Rhodobium gokarnense: one gene and its partner. The protein of the gene in region 1 binds, or shares a complex with, the protein of each later gene. Links are inferred from orthologs where the notes say so. Each region holds a gene or a part of one and is shown on either strand. Other genes may lie near its edges.

Region 1 (3,318 bases):
TTTTTGGATAAGAAATCGTCTCGAAACAATGGACTAAAGCATCTCAAATAAACCCAAACATGCTTTAGGCGGCGGACGATCATGGCAGCGGACAACCTGACCGCACCCCTTGGCGGAAAACCCAAGGCGGACCGCAAGAAGCGCCGCTTTCCGTTCGGTCTTCTCGCCTTCGCCCTGTTTCTGATCGTCGGCTCGACGGTCACCGCCTGGCTGTCGCTGGTCGACGATCCCCATGGCGGCGAGCCGATGGCGACCGTCGACATCGCGCCGACCCTCAACAAATCGCCGTCCGCCACCGTCGATGTGGTCGACATCCCCAAGGAGGCGCCTGCCCCCGGCGAGGCGGGCACGGACGACGCGGGCGATGCCGCGACCCTCGGCGACGGCTCGGTGATCACCGCGATCAAGCCGCCGGGCGAGGACATCGCCGCCGTGGAGCCCGAGGTCGGGCCGGACGGCGCGCTCTCCACCCAGCCGATCCCCAAACTCATGGAGCAGGGCCGCAACGGCCCGCTGCCGCGGCGCTCGGTCGACGGCAGCCGGCCGTTCGACCTCTACTCCGCACCGATTTCGCCGAACCTGAAGAACGCGCCGCAGATCGCCATCATCGTCGGCGACCTCGGGCTGTCCCAGACCGGCACCCAGGAAGCGCTCCGCAAGCTGCCGAAGGAGACGACGCTCGCCTTTGCGCCCTATGGCGGCAGCCTCGACAGGTGGATGCAGAAGGCCCGCACGGGTGGCCACGAGCTTCTCTTGCAGGTGCCGCTGGAGCCGTTCGACTTCCCGGATAACGACCCCGGCCCGCACACGCTGCTGACCTCGCTCGCGCCCTCGGAGAACCTTGCCCGGCTGCGCTGGGTGCTGTCGCGGCTGACCAACTATGTGGGCGTCGTCAACTATATGGGCGCGCGCTTCACCGCCGATCCCAAGGCGCTCGCCTTCTTCATGGAGGACATCGGCCGGCGCGGCCTGATGTATCTCGACGACGGCACCTCGCCGCGCAGCCTGTCCCAGAGCATCGCCCACGCCACCGGCACGCCCTACGCCAAGAGCGAGGTCGTGATCGACGCCTCGCCGGCGGCTGCCGATATCGACACCCGGCTCCTGGAGCTTGAGACCATCGCGCGGACCAACGGCACCGGCATCGGCGTCGCCTCGGCGCTGCCGGTGACGGTGGAGCGCATCTCCGAATGGGCGAAATCGCTGGAAAGCCGGGGGGTGGTTCTGGTACCGATCTCCGCAGTGGTGCGCCGGCGCCAGCGCTGACGGCCTTTTCTTCTCCCCCGCCCGCGGCCCCGCGCGAGGCCGGCAGAAAATCAGCGAGGTCCCATCCGATGGTCGCCAAGGACGATCTTCCCTACCGCCCCTGCGTCGGCGTCGTCTTGTTCAACGACGACGGCCTGGTGTGGGCCGGCGAGCGCCGCTTCGAGCCGGACGATGCGGAGGGGGCCGGCTACTGGTGGCAGTTCCCGCAAGGCGGCATCGACAAGAACGAGGACCCGGCCGAGGCAGCCAAGCGCGAGCTCTTCGAGGAGACCAGCGTGCGCTCGGCCGAGATCATCGGCGAGACCGGGGACTGGCTTACCTATGACCTGCCGGACGAGATGATCGGCATTGCCTGGAAGGGCCGCTACCGGGGCCAGAAGCAGAAATGGTTCGCCATGCGCTTCACCGGCCCGGAATCGGAGATCGACGTCGACAATCCGGGCGACGACCACAAGCCGGAATTCAGCGCCTGGCGCTGGGAGCGCCTGGAGCGCCTGCCGGACCTGATCGTGCCGTTCAAGCGCGACGTCTATGTCCAGGTCGTCGCGGCATTCAAGCACCTGGCGGCGGGGTAAGCATCCTCGCCGGTGCGGGGCGCGAACGACTCTTTCGTCTGCCCCACCGCATCGAGACCGGCTTGCCTCGGCAACCCGGAGGGCTTTTGAATTCATTCTTTTTCGCTGCCGCTTACGTACTACAACCTAGCGATAGTCCACTTCTGAGGAAAAGCGGAACCACTGCAAACGGCACATGCGGTATTTGCCCGGCTCAAAAAACGCAAATGCAGCGCTGGTCGGAAAAACTGACGGGATCACTTGCGGCGCAGCAAAAAAACGATTCGAATCAATTAGATAGCAAGTCATTGAAATCTCAACGAAATTGATTATATTAAGTGAGCTAGCGGGGTGAATAAGATGCAATACGATGCACGGCAGATTGCCAATTGGTTCTTGAGCCGCGCCAAGCGTGATGGGCAATGTCCATCCATAATGGCGCTGCTAAAGCTCACCTATATCGCACATGGCTGGAACCTAGAAATCAACAATGCCCCGTTATTTCCAAACCGCATTGAAGCATGGCAATACGGCCCTGTAATTCCGGACGTTTACAATTCTTTTCGGCCACAAGGTGTCACACCTTTTAAACCAGATTCTAATTATCCCGATACTATTGACGATCCAACGACGGAGAACCTTTTAGAACAGATCTATAACATTTATGGCACAATGACGCCCTTTAGGCTATCCGAAATTACCCATGAACCAGGTGGCCCGTGGGAAACTGCGACCCGTCTCGGCGGGTGGTATGCACCGATCCCCAACGAATTGATTCAATCCCACTACATAGTCAAGCGTCGGCAGGCGAATGCCCAGAAATGATTGATGTACCGCCAATTGATGCGCAGCCTGAAGCAGAAAAAGCGCAACCTCAAAGACAGACTAACATTGAATTTCGGCTCCTAGAGGCCAGCGCAAAGGCAAAAGAGAATTTAAATCGAGAAGCCGACCAACGCTATTATCTACGTTGGCTTGCCGTTATTGTTGCTCTCGCAATAATATTCATGATGTCATTTGCCTTATTTCACATGTCACACAATGTAATTTGGGGAACAATTTTGACTGTTCCCGCAACATATGCGATTGCACTAGTCGTCTCCCCTATTATTTCAATAACGGCTATTTTGATTGCGTTGTTCATCGCGGCGTTCCGTGGTTTCAAGAAAGATGATGAAGAAAATTTCATTTCCGCCGCGAAAGACGGTATGCGCGGAAGTGGAATAATAAGCTGAGATTTCGTAATCAATCTCATGGATCACATGATCGTCTCCTGTCGCGACGCTGAGTGAAGGAAAAACGGGAGCGCAAGAAGCGCAACCCCATAGCGGGCAACACTTGCCGGCATTGCAAAAACGCCAACAAAAAAACGCGGGCGCCGAGGCCCGCGTTCTCCAACACCCATCGTGCGGGGCCCTCAGGCCCCCTTGCCTGGGTCAGCGGCAGAAGCGCTGCCTGCCCGGGGCGTAGAAATAGTAGCCGGTATCGGGATTGAAGG
Region 2 (3,144 bases), on another replicon or contig:
TCCTTGCCGCCACCGAACAACCGCCTGAAAAAGCCAGGTTTTTCGTTCCCACCCATACTAAAATTCCTGTTGTTTTAAGACGTCAGGCCGCTTCGGCGACGAGATGCCGCCTGGTGTGGCCGACAATGCGCACGGGGACAATGTCGCCCGGCGCCGCGCCCTCAAGGGCCGTTTCGGTAAATTGTTCGGTCCGCCCCAGCCCGTCGCGCTCAATGAGCACCTGGCGACGCGAGCCGATCTCGCCGGCAAGGTGGCGCGCATAGGCCGCCGCCCCGGCGCCGCGCAGCCGCGCCGCCCGTTCCTTGGCGATCGCCCGCTCCACCTGGGGCATCTTCGCCGCCGGCGTTCCCGGCCGCGGCGAAAACGGAAAGACGTGCAGATAGGTGAGCCCGCAGGCGGCAACGAGATCGAGGGTGTTCTGGAACATCGCCTCGGTCTCGGTCGGGAAGCCGGCAATGAGGTCGGCGCCGAAGACGACGTCGGGCCGCCTCGCCCGGATCTCCTCGCAGAACCGGATCGCGTCGTCCCGCAGGTGCCGCCGCTTCATCCGCTTCAGGATCATGTCGTCGCCGGCCTGCAGCGACAGGTGCAGATGCGGCATCAGCCGCTCTTCCTCGGCGAGCGCGCGGACAAGCGAAGGGTCGGCCTCGATGGAATCGATGGACGAGAGCCGCAGCCGTGACAGCTCCGGCACCAGCGCGAGGATCTTCGCAACGAGGTCGCCGAGCGCCGGCGTTCCGGGAAGGTCGTGGCCGTAGCTCGTCAGGTCGACGCCGGTCAGCACCACCTCGCCATAGCCGTTCTCCACCAGCCGGCGGATTTCGGTAACGACCGCGCCCATGGGGACCGACCGCGACGGCCCGCGGCCATAGGGGATGATGCAGAAGGTGCAGCGGTGGTCGCAGCCGTTCTGGACCTGGACAAACGCGCGAGCCCTTCCCTCCAGACCATCGACCAGATGCGCCGCGGTCTCCTTCAGGCTCATAATGTCGTCGACGAGGATCTTCTGGTCCCGCTCGATGCCGAAATCGGCGAGCCCCTTCCAGGTCGCGGCATTAAGCTTGCCGGAATTGCCGAGGACCAGGTCGACCTCGTCCATCTCCGCAAAGAGCTCAGGCTCAGTCTGAGCCGCGCAGCCGGTAACGACGATGCGCGCGGTGGGGTTTTCCCGCCGCGCCCGCCGGATCGCCTGGCGCGCCTGGCGCACGGCCTCCGCCGTCACCGCGCAACTGTTGAAGACGATGGCGTTCTCAAGGCCCGCTTCCCCGGCCTCGCGGCGGATCACCTCGGACTCGTAGGTGTTCAGCCGGCAGCCGAAGGTAATGACGTCGACACTCATGGACGAGCCGCCTCGCCGGCGATGTCGACCCGCGACCAGTTGCCGGTCTCAAGCTCAACCGTGCCGGAAAATTCCAGCTCCACCGGCCCGGTCATCAGGATGTGGTCGTCGCCGTCGCGCCACGCGATATGGAGCGGCCCGCCGGGCAGGGTCACGGTGACGGCGCGGCCGCTGCGCTTGGTGCGGGCGGCGGAGACGGTCGCGGCGCAGGCCGCGGTGCCGCAGGCGCGGGTGAGGCCCGCCCCGCGCTCCCAGACCTTCAGGGTGATGGCATCGTCAGCGGTGACATGGGCGAGCGAGATATTGGCGCCTTCGGGGAAGATCGGATGGTGCTCCAGCATCGGCCCGAACCGGCCAAGGTCATAGGCCTCCACGTCGTCGACCCAAAAAATCGCGTGCGGATTGCCGACATTGACCACCGACGGCGAATGCAGCACCGGGGCGTCGATGGGCCCGATCTGCAGCTCGATGGCGCGGGTGTCGCGGAACTCCTCGGAAAGCGGGATCTCGTCCCAGCCGAAGCGCGGCACGCCCATGTCGACGCGGTAGCGCGCCGGACCCTCCCGCCAGGCATTGAGGATGCCCGGCGCGGTGTGCAGCGTCAGCGCATCCTTGCCCAAGTCCGACATCAGGATATGGGCGAGGCATCTCGTGCCGTTGCCGCAGGCGCCGGCCGGCGTGCCGTCGCAATTGTAGATATCGACAAAGGCGTCGGTGCCGGCAACCCGCGGCGGCAGGATCACCATCATCTGGTCGAACTTCGTCGCCGGATGGGCGTCAATCGCGCGCGCAAGATCGCCGCCGGCAGCGCCGCCGCCGCGCAGATCGAGAACGACGATCTCGTTGCCGAGCCCGTTCATCTTGTGAAAGGGTGCCGTTGTCACCGCAGATGTCCGAAACGCCTTTTTGCCGTAACGCTGTTATATGGCCGAAAGTCCGCAAGATTGCCAGAGGGCGAAAGGGCCGGCCGGATCGGCATTTGGTTGAGGTAAGCGCGGGCTAAACGGCCGACGGCAAGGGGAGCCACCATGCGCATCGTCTGGAAACTCGCCTATCTCGCCCTGAAGATCGCGTCTATTGCTGCGCTAATCCTGGTCGTGGCCGGCATCGGATCGCTGGTCGCCGTCACGATGCTCGACGCCTGCCCGACCCTCAACGAGGGCGCCATCAGGTGTACGAGCGGCACGGCGCAAGGCTTTGCCGAATTCGGCATGACGGTGCTGCTCTTAACCGTCTTCACCGGCATTCCGGGGCTACTGGCGGTCATCGGCCTCGGGTTCCTTGTCCGCGACCTGATGCGCTGGCGGCGACGGCAGATGTAGCTGCGGCCAAAGGCGGCTTTATGCCCGTTTTCGCCCGGTCTAGGCTGCGCCCATGATCGACCACACCCCCAAACGCGTCTTCATGCTCGGCGCCACCGGCACCATCGGCCGCGCCACCGCGCGCGCGCTCCTCGACCGCGGCCACGAGGTCTTCGTTTTCCTGCGCCCGCGCGGCGACCACCCGCTTCCCGCAGACCTCGACGGCGCGACCCTGCGCTACGGCGACGTCACCGATCCGGCCTCGCTGGCGCAGGACGGCATTTGCGGCGAGCACTTCGACGCGCTCGTCTCCTGCATGGCCTCGCGGACAGGCGCCCCGAAAGACGCCTGGGCCATCGACTACCAGGCCCACTCCGATGCCCTGAAGGCGGCAAAGGCCGCCGGCATCCAGCAGATGGTGCTGCTCTCGGCCATCTGCGTGCAAAAGCCGCTGCTGGAGTTCCAGAAGGCCAAGCTCGCCTTCGAGAAGGAATTGCAGGACTC

Evidence for each region.
Region 2: the proteins of M2319_RS15730 (region 1) and dapF are in contact, whole or in part, in a solved structure (PDB 5YGU), measured with the Escherichia coli proteins. The link is inferred for Rhodobium gokarnense from one-to-one orthologs.

Annotation. Positions count from the first base shown.
Region 1 is NZ_JAOQNS010000009.1:78,884-82,201, reverse strand. What follows is about bases 89-3,087. They hold M2319_RS15730 (RNA pyrophosphohydrolase), read left to right. Parts: upstream 89-1,334; coding sequence 1,335-1,841; downstream 1,842-3,087. Other genes in these bases: M2319_RS15720 (hypothetical protein), read left to right, coding at 2,642-3,055; M2319_RS15725 (Panacea domain-containing protein), read left to right, coding at 2,181-2,645; M2319_RS15735 (divergent polysaccharide deacetylase family protein), read left to right, coding at 89-1,266. Outside these bases: more of M2319_RS15735, read left to right, coding at 82-88; M2319_RS15715 (BA14K family protein), read right to left, coding at 3,257-3,318. UniProt on the Escherichia coli protein: Master regulator of 5'-end-dependent mRNA decay.
Region 2 is NZ_JAOQNS010000003.1:50,251-53,394, forward strand. Bases 268-3,092 are described here. They hold dapF (diaminopimelate epimerase), read right to left. Parts: upstream 2,200-3,092; coding sequence 1,336-2,199; downstream 268-1,335. Other genes in these bases: mtaB (tRNA (N(6)-L-threonylcarbamoyladenosine(37)-C(2))-methylthiotransferase MtaB), read right to left, coding at 268-1,339; M2319_RS05430 (hypothetical protein), read left to right, coding at 2,368-2,661; M2319_RS05435 (NAD(P)H-binding protein), read left to right, coding at 2,744-3,092. In the rest of the region: signal recognition particle-docking protein FtsY, read right to left, coding at 1-56; more of mtaB, read right to left, coding at 83-267; more of M2319_RS05435, read left to right, coding at 3,093-3,144. UniProt on the Escherichia coli protein: Involved in the succinylase branch of the L-lysine biosynthesis and in the biosynthesis of the pentapeptide incorporated in the peptidoglycan moiety. Catalyzes the stereoinversion of LL-2,6-diaminopimelate (L,L-DAP) to meso-diaminopimelate (meso-DAP).